DNA from 2 places in the Streptomyces sp. NBC_00536 genome. Region 2 is predicted to be linked to the other one. Evidence: riboswitches for the same ligand, from Rfam matches in the RefSeq annotation. Region 2 holds a riboswitch; the other holds the start of a gene.
What was found. A riboswitch is a leader RNA that binds a small molecule or an ion and turns the genes downstream of it on or off. The one in region 2 is predicted to bind ZMP and ZTP.
Positions count from the first base shown of each region.

Region 1: linked by a shared signal. The riboswitch ahead of glyA (serine hydroxymethyltransferase) and the one ahead of OHS33_RS29860 (bifunctional 5,10-methylenetetrahydrofolate dehydrogenase/5,10-methenyltetrahydrofolate cyclohydrolase) in region 2 are both predicted to bind ZMP and ZTP.

Region 1 is NZ_CP107819.1:4,984,081-4,997,271, reverse strand. It holds gene trpS (tryptophan--tRNA ligase) at 1-525, opposite strand, end outside; gene glyA (serine hydroxymethyltransferase) at 901-2,169, opposite strand; ZMP/ZTP riboswitch at 2,205-2,295, opposite strand; gene rocD (ornithine--oxo-acid transaminase) at 2,406-3,650, shown strand; gene OHS33_RS22140 (glutathionylspermidine synthase family protein) at 3,657-4,862, opposite strand; gene OHS33_RS22135 (hypothetical protein) at 4,868-5,197, opposite strand; gene OHS33_RS22130 (hypothetical protein) at 5,337-6,179, shown strand; gene pdxR (MocR-like pyridoxine biosynthesis transcription factor PdxR) at 6,542-7,939, opposite strand; gene OHS33_RS22120 (carboxymuconolactone decarboxylase family protein) at 7,987-8,499, shown strand; gene OHS33_RS22115 (hypothetical protein) at 8,507-9,544, opposite strand; gene OHS33_RS22110 (hypothetical protein) at 9,548-9,949, opposite strand; gene OHS33_RS22105 (hypothetical protein) at 9,933-11,747, opposite strand; gene OHS33_RS22100 (malate dehydrogenase) at 11,868-12,857, opposite strand; gene OHS33_RS22095 (hypothetical protein) at 13,073-13,191, opposite strand, start outside.
Region 2 is NZ_CP107819.1:6,982,491-6,989,700, reverse strand. It holds gene OHS33_RS29880 (class I SAM-dependent methyltransferase) at 1-415, opposite strand, end outside; gene OHS33_RS29875 (4a-hydroxytetrahydrobiopterin dehydratase) at 427-732, opposite strand; gene OHS33_RS29870 (helix-turn-helix domain-containing protein) at 873-1,661, shown strand; gene OHS33_RS29865 (hypothetical protein) at 1,647-2,051, opposite strand; gene OHS33_RS29860 (bifunctional 5,10-methylenetetrahydrofolate dehydrogenase/5,10-methenyltetrahydrofolate cyclohydrolase) at 2,316-3,161, opposite strand; ZMP/ZTP riboswitch at 3,259-3,368, opposite strand; gene OHS33_RS29855 (class I SAM-dependent methyltransferase) at 3,448-4,212, shown strand; gene OHS33_RS29850 (RNA polymerase sigma factor) at 4,425-5,999, shown strand; gene OHS33_RS29845 (amino acid permease) at 6,126-7,210, opposite strand, start outside.

The DNA.
Region 1 (13,191 bases), 2.0 Mb from region 2:
GGTCTGCCCGAAGCGCTGGTTGAAGCGCTCGGCCAGGTCGCGGGTCAGCTCGATGTGCTGGCGCTGGTCCTCGCCGACCGGGACGGAATTCGCCTGGTACAGCAGGATGTCGGCGACCTGCAGGATCGGGTACGTGAACAGGCCGACCGTGGCGTTGTTCGCGCCCGACTTCGCGGACTTGTCCTTGAACTGGGTCATCCGGCTGGCCTCGCCGAAGCCGGTGATGCAGTTCATGACCCAGCCGAGCTGCGCGTGCTCGGGCACGTGGCTCTGGACGAAGAGGGTGCAGCGCTCGGGGTCGAGCCCGGCGGCGAGCAGCTGGGCGGCGGAGAGCCGCGTATTGGCGCGCAGTTCCTTCGGATCCTGCGGCATGGTGATCGCGTGCAGGTCGACGACCATGTAGAAGGCGTCGTGGGATTCCTGCAGGGCGACGTACTGCCGGATCGCTCCGAGGTAGTTCCCGAGGTGGAACGAACCGGAGGTCGGCTGGATACCGGAGAGCGCGCGGGGACGATCAGAGGCCATGGCCCCATTCTCTCAGGTGCGGGGGTGGTCTTCGGCCCCCGCTGGCCGGATCCGGGCTGCCGGCCGCTGTGCGCGGAGCTGGGCGGCGGTCCGGTGCCGGTGCGGGGGCGGGCGTCACCTTCCGTACCCGCTCGTATCCGGTCGGCTTGATCTTGCGCGAATCAAGCGACCGCTTTCCGGCCGTGCGGGCCACTCCCCGACTCCGGCCGCGGCCGCTCGTCCCCTCCGGGGGCGCCTCAAACGCCGGCGGGGCTGAATTCGCTGCCCATGCAGCTCACGTGCCGCTGGTTGTGGCGCCCCACAGGCCCGCCATCCCAGCCTCGCCGGCGTTTGAGGCGCCCCCGGAGGGCCCCCGGAGGGCCCACCGGGCGGTGGTCAGGAGACCGGGAGGCCCGGGGCCGGGAAGGCGGACGTCAGGGAGGTCACCTCGGCGCGGATCGCGGAAAGCGCGGCCTCGTCACCGGCGGCCCCGGCCGTGACCCCGCGCGCGATCCAGTCCGCGACCACCGGCATGTGCTCCGGCCGCAGCCCCCGCGAGGTCAGCGACGGCGTCCCGATCCGCACCCCCGAGGGATCGAACGGCTTGCGCGCGTCGAACGGCACCGTGTTGTAGTTCACGACGATCCCCGCCCGGTCCAGCGCCTTGGCCGCCACCTTCCCCGGCACGCCCCGCGAGGTCAGGTCCATCAGGATCAGGTGGTTGTCGGTACCGCCCGACACCAGGTCGAAGCCCCGCTCCAGCAGCGCCGCCGCGAGCGCCTTCGCATTGGCGACCACCCCGTGCGCGTACGACACGAACCCCGGCTGCGCCGCCTCGTGCAGGGCGACCGCGATGCCCGCCGTGGTCTGGTTGTGCGGCCCGCCCTGGAGCCCGGGGAAGACCGCCTTGTCGATGGCCTTCGCGTGCTCCTCGCGGCACATCAGCATCGCCCCGCGCGGCCCGCGCAGGGTCTTGTGCGTGGTGGTGGAGACGACGTCCACGTGCTCGGCCGGGCTGGGGTGCGCGCCGCCCGCGATCAGGCCCGCGATGTGCGCGACGTCGGCCACCAGCACCGACCCGGCCTCCTTCGCGATCTCGGCGAAGGCGGCGAAGTCGATGGTCCGGGGCAGCGCGGTGCCACCGCAGAAGATGACCTTCGGCCGCTCCTTGAGGGCCAGGTCACGGACCTCGTCGAAGTCGATCAAGCCGGTGTCCCGGCGGACGCCGTAGCGCACGCCCCGGAACCACGTCCCGGTCGCGGAGACGCCCCACCCGTGGGTCAGGTGCCCGCCCATCGGCAGGGCCATGCCCATAACGGTGTCGCCGGGCTTGGCGAAGGCCAGGTAGACGGCCAGGTTGGCCGGGGATCCGGAGTACGGCTGGACGTTGGCGTGGTCCACGCCGAACAGGCCCTTGGCCCGCTCGATCGCGAGGGCCTCGATGCGGTCGATGTTCTGCTGGCCCTCGTAGTAGCGGCGGCCCGGGTACCCCTCGCTGTACTTGTTCTGCAGCACGGTGCCCGACGCTTCGAGCACCGCCGCGGACACGTAGTTCTCGCTGGGGATCAGGCGCAGGGTGTCGGCCTGGAGCTGTTCCTCCGCCGTGACGAACGAGGCGAGTTCGGGGTCGGTCGCGAAAAGGGCGGGGTGGCGGCTCGCGGACATGGCGGCTCCTCCGGGGTCGATGTCAGATCTCGTCCCCGCGAGGCCCAGGCGAGCGGCCTTTGATGCGGTCGTGCGCGCACGACTCCCCCGGAGTTGGTTCTCCGTACGCCAGTCGCCGTGCGTGCCGCCAGCTTAGCGGCCGCGCCACGTTCGAGGTTTCCCCGTCCGGATCGCGAGCGAGATAGACAATGACGCCACCCTCGTCACTTGTCCCGCACGGACGAAACGGAGACCCCGTGTCGACTCAGATCGATGCCAAGAGCGATGCCCAGAGCCATGCCGCCACTTCGGCCGCGATCAGCGCCGCCGACGCGCACAGCGCGCACAACTACCATCCGCTCCCCGTCGTCGTCGCCTCGGCGGAGGGCGCCTGGATGACCGACGTGGAGGGCAAGCGCTACCTCGACATGCTCGCGGGCTATTCGGCCCTCAACTTCGGCCACGGCAACCGGCGGCTGATCGACGCCGCGAAAGAGCAGCTGGAGCGGGTCACCCTCACCTCGCGCGCCTTCCACCACGACCGCTTCGCCGACTTCTGCCGCGAGCTGGCCGAGCTGTGCGGCAAGGAGATGGTGCTGCCGATGAACACGGGCGCGGAGGCGGTGGAGACCGCCGTGAAGACCGCCCGCAAGTGGGGTTACGAGGTCAAGGGCGTCCCCGACGGCCAGGCCAGGATCATCGTCGCGTCCAACAACTTCCACGGCCGTACGACGACCATCGTGTCCTTCTCCACCGACCCCGAGGCCCGCGACCACTACGGGCCCTACACGCCCGGCTTCGACATCGTCCCCTACGGCGACCTCGACGCCCTCGCGGCGGCCCTCACCGACACCACCGTCGCCGTGCTGCTGGAGCCGATCCAGGGGGAGGCGGGCGTACTGGTGCCGCCGCCGGGCTACCTGAAGGCCGTACGGGAGCTGACGCGCGAGCGGAACGTGCTGTTCATGGCCGACGAGATCCAGTCGGGCCTCGGCCGGACCGGGAAGACCTTCGCCCTGGACCACGAGGGCGTCGTACCGGACCTCTACATCCTGGGGAAGGCGCTCGGCGGCGGCGTCGTGCCGGTGTCGGCGGTGGTCGCCGACCGGGACGTGCTCGGCGTGTTCCACCCCGGCGAGCACGGCTCCACCTTCGGCGGCAACCCGCTGGCCTGCGCGGTCGCCCTGGAGGTGATCGCGATGCTGCGCACCGGCGAGTACCAGCAGCGCGCCACCGAACTCGGCGACCACCTGCACCGGGAGCTGGGGCTGCTGGTGGGCGGCGGCGCGGTGACCGCCGTGCGCGGGCGCGGGCTGTGGGCCGGGGTCGACATCGACCCGTCGCTCGGCACGGGCCGGGAGATCTCCGAGAAGCTGATGGCGCGGGGGGTCCTGGTCAAGGACACCCACGGGTCGACGATCCGGATCGCACCGCCGCTGGTCATCAGCAAGGAGGACCTGGACTGGGGCCTCGACCAACTGCGCGCGGTCCTGTCCGCGTAACGGGCCCTAGAGGATCACGTGGGGCAGGAAGCGGGCGTACTCGTCCGTGACCGGCCCCGCGGATTCGCGGATGCCGAGCCCCGCCGCCTCGTCCTCGACGACCCACGCGCCGAGCACCACCCGGTTGCCGTCGAAGTCGGGCAGCGGGGCGAGGCCCTGGAAGCACACCGGCCCGTCGTCCTCGTCCGGCTCGGCGGGGGGCTCGTACGGGGGTGCGCCCGCGGGGTGCAGGGTGACCCCGGCGCCCTCGCGGCCCAGCAGCGGTTTCACGGCGTACCCCGTAGTGTGCGCCAGCTCGCGCGGGCCGTCGAGGTAGGCGGGGAGCAGGTTCGGGTGGTCCGGGTACAGCTCCCACAGGATCGCCAGCAGCGCCTTGTTGGACAGCAGCATCTTCCAGAGCGGCTCGATCCACAGGGTGGAACCGGAGGCTCCGCCGAGGTCGATGGTGTCGAGCACCTGCGGGCCGAACTCGTCCTCGGCCAGCCACTCCCACGGGTAGAGCTTGAAGCAGCTGCGGATGAAGCGGAGCTTCTCGTCGACGAACCGGCCGGAGAGCCGGTCCCAGCCGATCCGCTCGACGGAGAGGGCCTCGGTCGCCAGCCCGGCCTGCTCGGCGGTCTCCTGGAGGTAGGCGACCGTCATCAGGTCCTCGCCCAGCTCGTCCGCCTCGGAGTGCGCGAAGTGCACGGGCCCGGGCGGCAGCAGGCGGGCCTGGCGGCGCCAGGCCGCGACGAGCCGCTCGTGCAGCGAGTTCCACTGGTCGGCGCCGGGGAAGCGCTCCTCCATCCAGAACCACTGCGGACTCGCCGCCTCCACCAGGGAGGTCGGGGTGTCCGCGTTGTACTCCAGCATCTTGGCGGGGCCGCCCGCACCGTCGTAGCGCAGGTCGAACCGGCCGTAGAGGGACGGCTGTTCGGCGCGCCGCCGCCAGGACCCGGCGATCAGCGCGGCGAGCCGCGGATCGCTGATCCCGAGGTCGGCGAACCGGTCGTGCTCCACGATGTGCGCGGCCGCGGCCAGGCACATCCTGTGCAGCTCCTCGACGACGTCTTCGAGCGCCTCGACCTCGGGGAGCGTGAAGGAGTAGTACGCGCTCTCGTCCCAGTAGGGGCGCAGGGAGTCGTCGGGATAGCGGGTCAGCGGATAGACCAGCCCCTGCTCCTCGACGGTCCGCTGCCAGTCGGGGCGCGGCTCGATCGTGTGACGGCGCACGCCGCTCAGCCGCCGCTGGACTTGTGGCCGCCGCCGATGCCGCCGCGGCTGACCGCCGACTTGTCGAAGCTGCCGCCGGTGGCCTTGCCGTTGCTGGTGGTGCCGCCGTAGTAGTAGGTGCCGCGGCCGCCGCTGCGGCACTCCTTGCTGTCCAGCTTGTCCATCGAGGTCTTCGACACGCACCGCTTGTCGGGCTCACCGCTGGAGCCGCAGGCCACGAGGGAAGCGGCGAGCAGCCCCACCCCGCCGAGGGCGACGGCGCCGGACCGCATCCGCCGCCGCGTCGGCGTCGGCGTCGGCGTCGGCGTCGTACCGCTGGTGTTGTCGTTGTCCATGGACGGGGGCTCCCCTGGCCGGCGCGTGTGTCGGGCCCCACCCTAGAGCGGGGCGCCCCACCGGTGGAATCCGGCCGCTGCGTCCACGTCTCCGTCCAGGTCTCCGTCTGGGTCTACAGTTCGTCGCGTGCTGATCGGGATGGTGTGCGCGCTGGCTTCGGCGGTCTGTTTCGGTACGGCCTCCGTGCTCCAGGCGGTGGCCGCGCGGGCGGCCGAGCCGGGTACGGGGTCCGGAGTGGACCCCGCGCTGCTGCTGCGGGCGCTGCGGCAGTGGCGGTATCTGGCCGGTCTGAGCCTCGACGGGATCGGCTTCGTCTTCCAGATCATCGCCCTGCGCTCGATCCCCATCTACGCCGTCGGCGCGGCACTGGCCGCCAGCCTCGCGGTGACCGCCGTGGTCGCGGCGCGGCTGCTGAAGGTCCGGCTCAGCGGTACGGAGTGGGGGGCGGTCGGCGTCGTCTGCCTCGGCCTCGCCCTGCTGGGCCTCGCCTCCGGGGCCGAGGGCTCCCGGCCGGGGAGTACGGCGCTCAAGTGGTCGATGCTGGCGGCCGCGGCGGCGGTCCTGCTGGTGGGGGCGGCGGCCGGGCGGCTGCCGGACCGCTCGCGGGCGCTCGTGCTGGGGCTGGGCGCGGGAACGGGCTTCGGGGTGGTGGAGGTCGCGGTCCGGCTGATCGACGGCTTCGCGCCGGGGGCGCTGGTGGCGAACCCGGCGCTCTACGCGCTGCTGCTGGGGGGTGGGGCGGCCTTCCTGCTCCTGACCTCGGCCCTGCAACGCGGGTCGGTGACGGCGGCCACGGCCGGGCTGGTCCTGGGCGAGACGATCGGCCCGGCCGTGGTCGGGGTCCTGTGCCTCGGGGATCGCACCCGTGACGGTCTGACCTGGCTGGCGGCCCTCGGCTTCGCCGTAGCCGTCGCCGGCGCCCTGACCCTGGCCCGCTTCGGCGACCCCCCAACCCCTGCCGCCACCGACCCCGCCCCGTAGCTCCTCGCCTCCGGCGGGCCCTCAATCGCCGGGCAGGCTGGGGGTTGCGGGGTGCGCCGGGCCCGCTCCAGCCCCGCCGGCGTTTGAGGCGCCGCCGGAGGCGACATCAGCCCGCCCGACGCTTGAGGGCTCCCGACCACCCGACGGCCCCGCGTGGCCGGGGTGCCTCCGGCGGCGCCTCAAACACCGGCGAGGCTGAGTTTGGCTCCGGCCCCGGCGGGGCTGAGATGGGCGCTGCCTGCTGCTGGGGTGGCCTCCCGCGGCGCCTCAAACGCCGGCGAGGCTGAGTTTGGCTCCGGTCCAGCGAGGCCGGGTTTGGCCAGGTCCCGGCGGGGCTGGGATGGGGCCTGGGCGGCTCCCGGTTAGGGGAGGGCTGCGCGGAGGGCGGTGAGGGTGGGGGTCCAGGCGCTGTCGGAGGGGGTGCCGTAGCCGACGATGAGGGCGTCGCGGGGCGGCATGTCGGCCTCCGGGTGGCGGAAGCGGGCCAGGCCCTCCAGGGCCAGTTCCTGCCAGGTGGCGGCCTGGAGGACCGAGCGCTCGGTCCCCGCCGGGAGGTCCAGCACCGCGTGCAGCCCCGCCGCGATGCCGGACACGGCCACCCGCTCCCCCACCGCCGCCACGAGTTCGTCGCGCCGCCGCCGGTACCGCAGCCGCATCCCCCGTACGTGCCGGTCGTACGCCCCGGAGGTGATGAACTGCGCCAGCGTCAGCTGGTCCAGCGCGCTGGAGGTCCAGTCGGTGCGCCCCTTGACGGCGAGGAGTTCCTCGACGAGCCCGGGCGGCGCGACGATCCAGCCCATCCGGAGCCCCGGCGCCAGGGACTTGCTGGCGGTGCCGAGGTAGACGACCCGGTCCGGGTCGAGGCCCTGGAGCGCGCCGACGGGCTGGCGGTCGTAGCGGAACTCGCCGTCGTAGTCGTCCTCCAGGATCAGGCCCCCGGCGGTCCGCGCCCAGTCGACGGCGGCCGCCCGCCGCCCGGGCGTCAGCGCGACCCCGGTGGGGAACTGGTGCGCGGGGGTGAGGAGGACGGCGCCCGCCCCCGACCCGGCGAGTTCAGCGGTCCGCGCGCCGGAGGCGTCCAGCGCCAGCGGCCGGGTCCGCAGCCCGCCGCGCGTGAGGAGGTCGCGGTGCACGTCGAGGCTGTACGCCTCCACCGCGACCTCCCGGACCCGGCGCGCCCGCAGCAGCCGGGTCATCAGCAGCAGTCCGTGGGCGAAGCCGGAGCACAGCACGATGCGTTCGGGGTCGGCGTACACCCCGCGCGCCCGGGCCAGGTATCCGGCGAGCGCCTCGCGCAGTTCGGGCCGGCCGCGCGGGTCCCCGCCGTAGCCGAAGGCCTCGTTGGGGGCGTCGGTGAGCGCGCGCCGGGCCGCGCTCAGCCAGGCGGCGCGGGGGAAGCCGCCGAGGTCCGGGGAGCCGGGCATCAGGCTGTACGAGGGCCCCCGGCGCGCGGGGTGGCGTACCGGCGCGGCCGCGGCGGCCCGGCGCGGGCGGGCCCGCTCGGCGACCCGGGTCCCGGAGCCCTGGCGGGCGGTGAGCCAGCCTTCGGCGACGAGTTCGGCGTAGGCCTCGGCGACCGTGTTGCGGGCGATCCCGAGGTCGGCGGCGAGGGTGCGCGAGGAGGGCAGCCGGGTGCCGGGGGCGAGCCGTCCGCCGCGCGCGGCCTCGCGCAGCGATTCGGTGAGCCCGGCCCGCAGGCCGCGGCCCAAGGTCAGCTCCAGATGCAGGTCAGCGCCGAAAGTGGCCCACGAATCGGTCATGAATATGGACCATACCGGCGGGCCGCCCGCTGCGTACGGTGGACCCCATGACCACGAACGAACAGCACGGCACGCACGACCACCACGCACCCGAGCACACCCCGCGGATGCAGATCGGCAAGCTCGCCCCGGAGGTCTACAAGGCGGTCCTCGCCCTGGAGATCGCTTCGAAGAAGGGCCTGGACCCGGCCCTCGTCGAGCTGGTGAAGATCCGCGCCTCGCAGCTGAACCACTGCGCCTTCTGCCTGGACATGCACACGAAGGACGCGATCGCGGCGGGCGAGAGCGTCGACCGGATCGTCCTGCTCGGCGCGTGGGAGGAGTCGCGGCACTTCTACACCGAGAAGGAGCTGGCCGCGATCGAGCTGACCGAGGCCGTGACCGTCCTGACCGACGGTTTCGTTCCCGACGAGGTGTACGAGAAGGCGGCGAAGCACTTCGGTGAGGCCGAACTGGCCCAGCTGATCGCCGTGATCGCGACGATCAACGTGTGGAACCGGTTCGGCGTCACCACCCGCATGGTGCCCGGGCACTACACCCCGGGCATGTACAAGAGCTGATCCCGATCTAGGGGTGGAAGGACGCCACCGCGGCCGCGAGGTGTTCCTGGGTGGCGTCCCACTCCCCGGCCGGGCCGGCCGTCAGCAGGGCCCACTTGTTGCCGTCCTGGGCGTAGAAGACCCGTTCGACGCCCCGGCGGCGGCCGTGCGACTCCGCGCTGTCGTACTCGTAGACCAGCTCACAGGCGCCCGAACCGCCGGGCACCGCGCCTACCTTGATCTCCGTGTAGCCGCTGGTGCGGTTGCGGAGGTCGGCCGAGGCCCCCTTGACGGCGTCGAGGGGGCTCAGCTCCGGTTCCACCACCTGGAAGATCTGGAGCAGCGAGGAGCGGTCGGCGGTGCGGTAGAAGATGCCGTTGCCGGGGTCGTCCCGGTACCAGCCCTTGGGCACGGCGACCGTGAAGCCCTTCGGGTCGGTCACGGTCACATGGCCTGCGGCCGCCGACGGGCTCGTACTGGCGCTCGTACTCGCGCTGGGCGAGGCGGAGGACGACGGCGAGGCCGACGCGGACGCGGACGGGCCGCCCGTCGGGTCCGGGGAGAGCGACGCGGTGGCGCTGGGCGTCGCGGTGCCGCGCGCCTGGTCCGGGGCGGAGCCGCCGGAGTCGCGCAGCACGAACCACACGACGGCCGCGCCGATCGCGACGGCGGCCACCGCGATGCCCGCCGTGGCCGGGGTCAGCCAGCGGCGCTGCGGCCCGTATCCGTCCCCGCCCGGGTATCCGTCCGCGCCCGGGTACGCCGGCGGGATCGGGTAACCGGGCGGCGGGAACGGCGGTTGCGCATGGGCCGGCTGCGTCTGCGTCTGCGGCGGCGTTTGCTGGTCGGCGCCGCCCGGCAGCCAGATCCCCGGGTCCGGGGGCCCGTACACCGGGTGCGCGGGCGGCGGTCCGTACGGGGGCTGCTCGGGCGGGGCCGTCGGCTGCGCGGGCACCGTCGGCGGGGCCGCGGTCGGCGCCGACGAGGGCGCGGCGGGCGCCGCGTCCCAGACCCAGCGCTGGGCCTGGGAGTCCCAGCGGGGCGTCCCGGAGGAAGCGGGGGGCACGGTTCAGCCTCCCAGCGACACGAGCAGGGCGCCGAGCGCGGTCGCCGCGTTCAGCGGCTCGACGAGGGGGGCCCAGCGGGTGAGGGCCGCGCGCAGCCGCTCCGCCAGCCCGGGCCGGATCGCGTCCGTGTCTTCCAAGTCGCCTGCGACCGCGTCCAGTTCGGCGTCGAGCGCGGTGCGGTCGGCGCCGCGCGGCACCCGGACGAGCGCGGCGCGCAGGTCCAGGACCGCTTCCAGGAGTTCCCCGGGACCGGGCACGGCCCCGGCGCCGTAGGTGTTGACCGTGTTGGTGTTGTTGCTGCCGCCGATGCTGAAGCTGCTCCCGTTGATGTCGCCGAAGTGGACGGACCCTCCGCCGTCCCGGCCGCGCTCCCGGCCGCGCTCCTGCTCACCGCTGATGGCCACCGCTGCTCCTCCTCCTGCCCGAGTGGTTGGTGGTGTTGGTGTGTCCGCTGCCACCGACGCTGAAGGCGCTGTTGTTCACCGACTGGATGTACGTACCGCCCTCCGCGACCGTGATCGCACGCTGGGCGAACTCCTCGGTGTGCCAGCCCGCTTCGTGCAGTGCAAGTGTCACACCGCTGACCACCCGGTCCTGGATGGTTTTCAGGTACCGGTCGAGGTCCATGAGATGGAAGAGCGATCCGTTGTCCTGGGAGGCGAGTTCGCGCACCGACAGGCCGGGGCCCTCGGGGAGGGCGCCGCCGTGGCCGCCGGTGAGGATCCGCCACCAGCTGGCGATGCCGCGGCCGAGGATGGCGACGGAGGAGACGAAGGAGGCGGGGGTGTGGCGCAGCGCCCAGGCGGCCTTGCCCAGCCAGTTGTTGTGGAGGTAGCGGTGGGCGTCGGCGTCGGCGTTCTGGAAGACGGTGCGCAGCGGCAGCAGGACGTGCGGCGCGACCTCCAGCATCATCATGCCGCCCTGGGTGTGGACGCGGACGAAGACGGTGACGACGAGGTTCTCGTCCCAGCCGCCGACCCGGATGCGCAGGAAGTGGCGGCGGCGTTCGCCGCCCTCTTCGAGGGCGCCGCCGAGGTGCTCGGCCCAGGCGTCCGGGGTGAGCGGGACGGCGTTGCGGTGCGGCAGCCCGCCGCCGGGCAGGAACACGCATTCGTCGACGACGAGTTCGCGCATCCGGTCCAGTACGGCGGCCTCGGCGGCCGGTGAGCCGTGCGGCGAGGGCACCCGCAGGGCCTGGACCAGCGGGACGATCCGGCGCACGATGTCGCTGTTGGTGACCGGGACGGCCTTGCGGTCGGGGCCGAGGTCCTCGCGCGGGCGCAGTTCGACGGACAGGTGCCACGGGCGGTACGGATCACCCGCGCCGCAGAACGGGTCGTTGACGTTGTACATGATCAGCGGGTTGTGCTGCTCGGCCCGGACCCGGCCGCGGATCCGGGCGAAGCGGACGCCCTGGGCGGCCTCGGCGGGGTCGCCCGCGAGGTCGGCGTACCGGCGCGGGGAGAGTTCCCCGGCGATGGCCCGGGCGGCCTGGCCGCGCTGGAACCAGACGAGCGCGACCATCGCGAGGAAGACGGCGAGGACCCACCACAGGGCCGCGGCGGCGCCGAGTCCGGAGGAACCGGAGGACGCGGAGGACGCGTAGCTGTCGTAGCCGGAGGAGTACGGGTCCCCCGAACCGGTGACGGAACCGGAGAAGCCGCTCAGGAAGGTGTCGGCGCCGAAGACGCCGAGCGGCCCGAAGGCGTTCCCCGCGGCCAGCCCCACCCCGATGAGCCCGATGACCAGCAGGAGCAGCAACAGCCAGGTGTAGATGCGCAGCACCACGCCCAGGAAGCGCACCAGGCGGTTGTCGTGGGCGCGCAGCCAGCCGGACAGGCTCAGCAGCACGAAGGGCACCAGCAGGCCGAGGAGCGCGCCGCCGGTGAGGATCATGCCGACGAACCAGGCGCCGAGTATCCCGGCGGCCCAGCCGAGTTCGGCGCGGCGGGCGCGCAGCGCGTGGGCGAGGACGCGGGCGGCGTCGAAGCCGTACGAGGGGGCGACGATGCGCTCCTCGTGCACGTACAGCTCGTCGATCACCTTGTCGCGGTAGGCGGCGTCGAGGTAGGTGCCCGCGCACAGCATCCGGCCCGCTTCGCTGAGCGCCGGGTGGACCGGGGGGCGGCCGTTGCGGACGTCGTCTCCGCCGCCGCCACGGTCGGACGGTGTGGGCTGGTGGGGAAGAGGGAGGTCGGTCACCGGGCGACCTTAGGTTTCTTTTATCTCCCCGGACAGTCGAATACCAGCCAAAGCGCCCCGGTCCAAGCCAAAGCGCCCCGGCCAGGTTTGGCCGGGGCGCAAGGGGCGTACGGGGTGCGACTAGATGAGGCCCAGCTCGCGGACCGCGTCGCGCTCCTCGACCAGCTCGGCCACGGAGGCGTCGATGCGGGCGCGGGAGAACTCGTTGATGTCCAGGCCCTGGACGATCTCGTACGCGCCGTCCTTGGTGGTGACCGGGAAGGACGAGATGATGCCGGTCGGCACGCCGTAGGAGCCGTCCGACGGGATGCCCATGGAGGTCCAGTCGCCCTCGGCGGTGCCGTTGACCCACGTGTACACGTGGTCGATGGCGGCGTTGGCGGCGGAGGCGGCCGAGGACGCGCCACGGGCCTCGATGATCGCCGCGCCGCGCTTGGCGACGGTCGGGATGAAGTCGTCGGCGAGCCAGGCCTGGTCGGCGATCAGCTCGGCGGCGTTCTTGCCCGCGATCTCCGCGTGGAAGATGTCCGGGTACTGGGTGGCCGAGTGGTTGCCCCAGATCGTCAGACGCTTGATGTCGGAGAGGGCGGCGCCGGTCTTGGCGGCCAGCTGCGAGAGCGCGCGGTTGTGGTCCAGGCGGGTCATCGCGGTGAAGCGCTCGGCCGGTACGTCCGGGGCCGCGGCCTGCGCGATGAGCGCGTTGGTGTTGGCCGGGTTGCCGACGACGAGGACCTTGATGTCGTCCGCGGCGTTGTCGTTGATGGCCTTGCCCTGGGGCTTGAAGATGCCACCGTTGGCCGCGAGCAGATCGCCGCGCTCCATGCCCTTGGTACGCGGGCGGGCGCCGACCAGGAGGGCGACGTTCGCGCCGTTGAAGGCCACGTTGGCGTCGTCGGTGACCTCGATGCCGCGCAGCAGCGGGAAGGCACAGTCGTCGAGCTCCATGGCGGTGCCCTCGGCGCCCTTGAGGCCCTGCGGGATCTCCAGGAGGCGCAGGTTGACCGGCACGTCCGGGCCGAGCAGGTGACCGGACGCGATGCGGAAGAGCAGCGCGTAGCCGATCTGGCCGGCGGCGCCGGTGATGGTGACATTCACGGGAGTGCGGGTCATGGCCTTCTCCGTTAGACAGCTGGCGGTGGGGCGTCCCTGCCCCATGTGCTGGAGGACGCCGCTCCATATCCGCAGTGAATCTTGACGTGAAGAGACATCCGCCGTCAGGCTATCCGACCCGGGAGCGGCCCATGCGCCGGGTCCGTGTGGTCCGTGGCACACGAACGGGTGCGCCGGCCGGGATTCCCCCGGCCGGCGCATCCGTTCGCACCCGTTCAGGCCGCGGCCCGTCCCTGTTCCCTGGCTTCCGCCAGCAGGTCCGCGAACCTGCGGCGGGCCACGGCGATCTCCCCGGACAGGGCCCGCGCCGTCCGCTCGGCCGGTACGCACCTCC
Region 2 (7,210 bases):
CCACCGTGGTGACGAACACCCCGCCGGGCCGCAGCACCCGGGCCGCCTCCGCGACCACCGCCTCCACCACCCCCGGCTCGCGCAGCAGGTGCAGCAGCCACACCGCGCCGACCGCGTCCAGCGCACCCGTGCGGACGGGCAGCCGGGTGCCGGAGGCGAGGACCACCGGGACACCGCGCCCGGCGGCCCGCGCCGCCATCCCGTACGAGGTGTCCGCCCCCAGCACCCGCAGGCCCGGCCGGGTGAGGAGGGCGGTGACGATGCCTGTTCCGCAGCCCAGGTCGAGCAGGGTCCGGGTGCCGGGCGGGAGCAGGCCGAGCAGGGCCGTGGCGGCGGCCTCGGCGCGCGGGGTGCCGCCGCGGGTGGCGTCGTACTCCCGGGCTTCCGCGTCGTAGTCCAGCAGGGTCTTCGTCATGTCGTGCGGCCTCAGTTCGCGCCGTGGGCGGGGGCCAGGTCCTGTACCCGCTGGGCGAGTTCGAAGTCCGTCTCGGTCACCGCGTCGCCCGCGCTGTGGGTGTTCACCGCCAGGCGGACCGTGTTGTAGCCGAGGGTGAGGTCGGAGTGGTGGTTCAACTCGTCCTGGACCACGGCGATGTGGGCGACGAGGGCGCTGGCCGCGAGGTGCGTGCCCAGCCGGTAGGTGCGGACGATCCGGTCGTCTTCGAAGGCCCAGCCCGGGAGTTCCCGCAACCGGTCCTCGATCTCCTTCTGCGACAGCGGCTGACTCGGCATGGGCAGGCTCCCTCGTTCCCGTGACCGTCCTCGTGACCGTCCTCGTGACGTGCGGTCAAGGTTCCCACAGCGCGCGCCGGAGCGAACCGTTCGCGCCGTGGCGCGCCGTGCCGTCACAGCGCTGGGTTAACGTCGGTCGCATGACGACGTCCGTGGGTCCACTGCTCCGGTCCTGGCGCGAGCGGCGCGGGATCAGCCAGCTGGAGCTGGCGGGCCGGGCCGACTCCTCCGCCCGGCACATCAGCTTCGTGGAGACCGGCCGGTCCCGGCCGAGCGAGGAGATGGTGATCCGGCTGGCCGACCGGCTCGACGTGCCGGTGCGCGAGCGCAACGCCCTGCTGCTCGCGGCCGGTTACGCCCCGCGGTACGCGCACACTCCGCTGGACGCGCCGGGGATGGCGGCCCTGCGGGAGGGGCTGGAGCGGCTGCTGGCGGCGTACGAGCCGTATCCGGCGCTGGTCGTGGACGGTACGTACACGGTCGTCGCGGCCAACCGGGGCATCGCGATGCTGCTGGACGGTCTGCCGGAGCACCTGCTCGCACCGCCGCTGAACGCGATGCGGATCACCCTGCACCCCGAGGGGCTCGCGCCCCGGATCCGCAACCTCGCCGAGTGGCGGGGGCACCTGCTGGCCCAGATGGACCGGCAGATCGCGCTGGCCCGTTCGGAGCGGCTGCGCGCGCTGTACGACGAGGTGGCGGCGTACCCCTTCGCGGACACGGACCCGCGGGACGCCTCCGACCCGGCGGCCGTCGCCACCATCGCGCTCCCGCTGCGGATCGAACACGAGGGGCACCTGCTGTCCTTCGTCTCCTCCATCGCCACCTTCAACACCCCGATGGACGTGACCGTCGCCGAGCTGGCCATCGAGACCCTGCTCCCGGCCGATCCGGCGACAGCCAAGTACCTGCACTCACTGGCCCCTTGAGCCCCGCGCGGCCCACTGGAGCACCGCGAAGGCGGCGACGACCGCGGCCTGCGCCGGGATCCACACCAGCCCGGCCGTGGTCGGCTCGAACCAGAGGAACAGCGAGAGCAGACTCAGCGCCACCCAGGCGCAGTTGATCTCGATGACCGCCATCACCAGGGCGGCGGCGGGCTGCCTGCGGGCGGCCAGCGCGCCGACGGCCGCGCCGTACCCGGCCAGCATCACGCCGAGCACCAGCAGCGGGGTGCGACCCACCCCGAGCAGCCGTCCGAGCGGGCCGGCCAGGAGGGCGTAGGCGAGCCCGTTGGCACCGGTGACGACGGCGTCCAGTGCCAGCAGCGGACGCAGCGGAAGGCGCGGCGCGCGGGCGGTGAGCAGGGTTGCGGACATGACGGATCAGCCTCCATGCGGGTTCGGCGGGCGGGAGCGTGGGGCCGGTTCCCGGACCGCAGTGCGGCGGCCCGGGATCCGGTGCCCCCACCCTCCCGCCCGCCGCCCGCCGGGTCGATTACCCCGCGGGTCATGCCCGGGCGGCCCCGGCCTCGCCGGTGGCGGCTGGCGGCGCACCCGGAACGTCGCGGGCACGCGGAACGCCCCGGGCCGTTCGGCCCGGGGCGTTCGTCGTGCGGGGCGCCCCCGTGGGGGCCGGTGGGCTCAGGCGAGGTCGGCCAGGGTCAGGCCGGCCTGGGCCGCGGCCGCCTGCACGGTCTGCTCCAGCAGCACGGCGATGGTCATCGGGCCGACGCCGCCGGGGACCGGGGTGATCAGCGAGGCGCGGGCGGCGGCCGACTCGAAGTGCACGTCGCCGCGGTTGCCGTCGTACCCGGCGTCCAGGACCACCGCGCCCGGCTTGATGTCCTCGCCCCGGATGAACTCGGCCTTGCCGACGGCGGCGACCAGCACGTCCGCCTGGCGGATGATCGAGGGGAGGTCCTCGGTGCGGGAGTGGCAGTAGGTGACGGTGGCGTTCTGGCCGAGCAGCAGCATCCCGGCGGGCTTGCCGAGGATGGCGCTGCGGCCGACGACCACGGCGTGCTTCCCGGCGAGGTCGACCTCGTACTCGGCGAGCAGCCGCATGATCCCGCCCGGGGTGCAGGACACGAAGCCGGGCAGTCCGAAGCCCATGGCGGCGAAGGAGTGCATGGTGACGCCGTCGACGTCCTTGCCCGGGGCGATGGCCTCGAAGGCGGCGCGCTCGTCGATGTGGTGCGGGACCGGGTGCTGCAGCAGGATGCCGCTGACCTCGGGGTCCACGGAGAGCGCGGTGAGGGTGGTGATCAGTTCCTCGGTGGTGGTCGAGGCCGGCAGCTCGACGTGGCGGGAGGTGATGCCCGCCTTGGCGCAACGGTTCTGCTTCATGCGTACGTACGTCACGGACGCGGGGTCCTCGCCGACCAGCACGGTCGCGAGGCAGGGAGCGGTGCCGGTGCGCCGGGTCAGCTCGGCGGCCAGGGCGGCGGTGCGCTCCGAGATGCGGCGGGCGACGGCGGTGCCGTCCATCAGCGTGGCGGTACCGGCCTCGGCCTGGTCCTGAACGGTCTGGTCCTGAACGGTCTGGGCAGTCGTCACGGGGTCTCCTGAACGTCGCTGCGGGATCGCGGATCGCCCAGGCGCGCGGCAGTCGACGTATCGGGACACCTCGGTGCCGCGGTACGCCGGGCCGCTCCCCGGTGGTGATCCACCCAAGCGCCAGTCACGGCCCGCCGCCCAGTGTAGTCGAAGCCCGTGACCGGCCACGATGCGGAATCGAGTGGATCACAGCGGGCGCAGCTGGGACGATCACCACATGACACCCCATTTCGATCAGCTCGTCGCCGAGGCCGAGTCCGTGTCCGTGGACGGCTGGGAATTCTCCTGGCTCGACGGCCGGGCGACCGAGCAGCGCCCTTCCTGGGGCTACCAGAGGCTGCTGGGCGAGCGTCTGGCGGGCGTACAGGCGGCGCTGGACATCCAGACCGGCGGGGGCGAGGTGCTCGCCGGAGCGGGCGTCCTGCCGCCGCTGATGGTGGCCACCGAGTCCTGGCCGCCGAACGTCGCCAAGGCGACCCGGCTGCTGCACCCGAAGGGGGCGGTCGTGGTCGCGGATCCGGACGAGCCGCCGCTGCCCTTCGGTGACGAGGCCTTCGACCTCGTCACCAGTCGGCACCCGGTGACCGTGTGGTGGGCGGAGATCGCGCGCGTGCTGCGGCCCGGCGGTGCCTACTTCTCCCAGCAGGTCGGACCGGCGAGCGTCTTCGAACTCGTCGAGTACTTCCTCGGCCCGCAGCCGGAGGAGGTCCGGCGCGGCCGGCACCCCGACGACGCGGTGGCCGCCGCGGCCGCCGCGGGGCTGGAAGTCGTCGATCTGCGGTCGGAAAGACTGCGTACCGAGTTCCATGACATCGGAGCCGTGATCTACTTTCTCCGGAAGGTCATCTGGATGGTGCCCGGCTTCACGGTCCACCAGTACCGCGACCGGCTCCGCGAGCTCCACGAACGGATCGGGCGCGAAGGCCCGTTCGTCGCGAACACCGCCCGGTTCCTCATCGAGGCCCGCAAACCGGGCCGATGATCGGGGCGGACGGATGTGCGGCCGAAAGGTTGCGCGGACACAGCGTGGCGCAGGTCACTCAATTCATGGCGTAACGAATCTACTCGGGCGTGCGATGAACCGACAGGTGTCCTCGCGCGGCGCCGGAATAACGACCCCCCTCGGGCTCGTTCCACGAGTTCGCGCGATGATGTCCCGTCCCGCCCCATATCTGCCGCAACGAGAGGCTCCTTGTGTCGCTCAGCCCGTCCCGTACGTTCCCTCCGGAGATCGCCGAATCCGAGGCCCTGGTCGCGCTCGTCGAGCGTGGCCGCGAGCAGGGTCACATCAACGGTGACGACGTGCGCCAGGCCTTCGAGGCCGGCCGCATCCCGGTGGACCAGTGGAAGCGGGTCCTGCGCAGCCTGAACCAGGTTCTGGACGAGGAAGGCGTCGCGCTGCACGTCAGCGCCGCCCCGGCCGCGAAGGCCCCCGCCAAGAAGGCCCGCAAGGCCGCCGCCGCCCCGGCCCGCACCGTGACCAAGAAGGCCGCCGCGCCGCGCCCCATCGGTGCGCGCAAGACCGCGGCCCCCGCCACCGCGGCGGCGATATCCGCTCCGTCGGCCTCCGGGACCGAGGAGGAGGCGCTGGCCGAGGCCGCCGCCGAGCCGAAGAAGCGGACGGTCAAGAAGACCGCCGCGAAGAAGGCGACGGCCACCAAGAAGACCGCCGCCGCGAAGAAGGGCGCCAAGGACGGCGACGAGGGCGAGACCCCCGCTGCCGAGGGCGAGGACTGGACCGAGGAGGACCTCGCCGACGAGGCGGAGGAGACCACCCCCGCCAAGGCCGGCACCCAGGGCTTCGTGCTGTCCGATGACGACGAGGACGACGCCCCGGCCCAGACGGTCATGGTGGCCGGTGCCACCGCCGACCCGGTCAAGGACTACCTCAAGCTCATCGGCAAGGTGCCGCTGCTCAACGCCGAGCAGGAGGTGGAGCTCGCCAAGCGCATCGAGGCCGGTCTCTTCTCCGAGTACAAGCTCGAAGAGGAGGAGGACCACAAGCCCGCGTTCAAGCGCGAGCTGGAGATCCTCGTCGAGGACGGCCGCCGGGCCAAGAACCACCTGCTGGAGGCCAACCTCCGCCTCGTGGTCTCGCTGGCCAAGCGTTACACCGGCCGCGGCATGCTCTTCCTGGACCTGATCCAGGAGGGCAACGTCGGTCTGATCCGCGCGGTGGAGAAGTTCGACTACACCAAGGGCTTCAAGTTCTCCACGTACGCCACGTGGTGGATCCGCCAGGCGATCACCCGCGCCATGGCCGACCAGTCGCGCACCATCCGCATCCCGGTGCACATGGTCGAGATCATCAACAAGCTGGCCCGTGTCCAGCGCCAGATGCTCCAGGACCTGGGCCGCGAGCCCACCCCGGAGGAGCTGGGCAAGGAACTCGACATGACCCCCGAGAAGGTCATCGAGGTCCAGAAGTACGGCCGCGAGCCGATCTCGCTCCACACCCCGCTGGGTGAGGAGGGCGACAGCGAGTTCGGTGACCTCATCGAGGACTCCGAGGCGGTCGTCCCGGCCGACGCGGTCTCCTTCACCTTCCTCCAGGAGCAGCTCCAGTCCATCCTGGGCACGCTCTCGGAGCGCGAGGCGGGCGTGGTCTCCATGCGCTACGGCCTCAACGACGGCCAGCCGAAGACGCTGGACGAGATCGGCCGCGTGTACGGGGTCACCCGTGAGCGCATCCGCCAGATCGAGTCCAAGACGATGTCGAAGCTGCGCCACCCGTCGCGCTCGCAGGTGCTGCGCGACTACCTGGACTAAAAATCCGGCCGGACCAAGAGTCCCGGCGAAAGCCCGCGCCGTACCGGCCGCCCGCGTCGCGCACCACGACACGGACAGCCCGTACGGCGCGGGCTTTCGCGTACCCGGCGGCGCCCGGGTCCGTTCCTACGCTCCGGCGCGCTCGGCGCGCTGCTTGCGGGCCGACATCACGGCGTAGACGAGCACGCCCGCGAAGAGGAAGAGCACGCCCTGGTAGACGGCCTCGTACCCGGAGCCCGCGACCAGCCACATCGAGAAGCCGAAGGCCAGACCGGCCAGGATCCCGTCCCGGACGAGCCGGCCCGGGGCCACGCGCTCGCCCTGGCCGGAGACCAGGAAGTGGATCTGGGCGGCGGTGGACAGCAGGTAGGGCACGGTCGCCGTGAAGGTGGTGACCAGGACCAGGACCTCGAAGACCCCCTGCGTGCCCGAGGTGTAGTTGTAGACGGTCAGCGCCGAGGCGAGGACGACGGTGACGATCACTCCGACCACCGGGACCCCGCGCCGCTTGGTCTCGAAGGCCTTCGGGAAGAGGCCGTCCTTCGCCGCCGCGTACGGGGTCTGCGCGCTGAGCAGGGTCCAGCCGTTGAGCGCGCCGACCATCGAGACGACGGCGGCGCAGGCGACCAGGGTGCCGCCCCAGCTGCCGCCGAACATGGCGTTCACGGCGTCGGTGAAGGGCGCGGCGGAGGAGACCAGCGTGTCGTGGGCGACCAGGCCGAAGACGGCGACGGTCCCGAGGAGGTAGACGGTGGCGGCGCCGAGGGTGCCCAGGATGGTCGCGCGCCCGACGTTGCGGGCCGGGTCGCGGACCTCGCCCGCGCTGACCGCGGCCGATTCCACGCCGAGGTAGGAGAACAGCAGGATCGCGGCGGAGGCCGAGACGGCGCCGACGGCGCTCTGGTCGGTGGCCCGGAACGGTCCGAGGTGCGCCGGGTCGAAGAAGAACAGGCCGCCGACCGCGACCAGCAGGAGCGGGGCGAATTTCAGCACGGTGGCCACGAGCTGGACCGCGCCGACGTAGCGGGTGCCCGCCAGATTGGCGAGCGCGGGCAGCCACTGCACGGTGAGGGCGGCCAGACACATCGACCACTTGTGCGCGCCGACGGCCGGGAACAGCACGGCGAGGTAGCCGACGGAGGCCACGGCCAGCGCCGCGTTGGAGACCCAGGTGGTGATCCAGTAGCTCCAGGCCGCCAGGAACCCGGCGA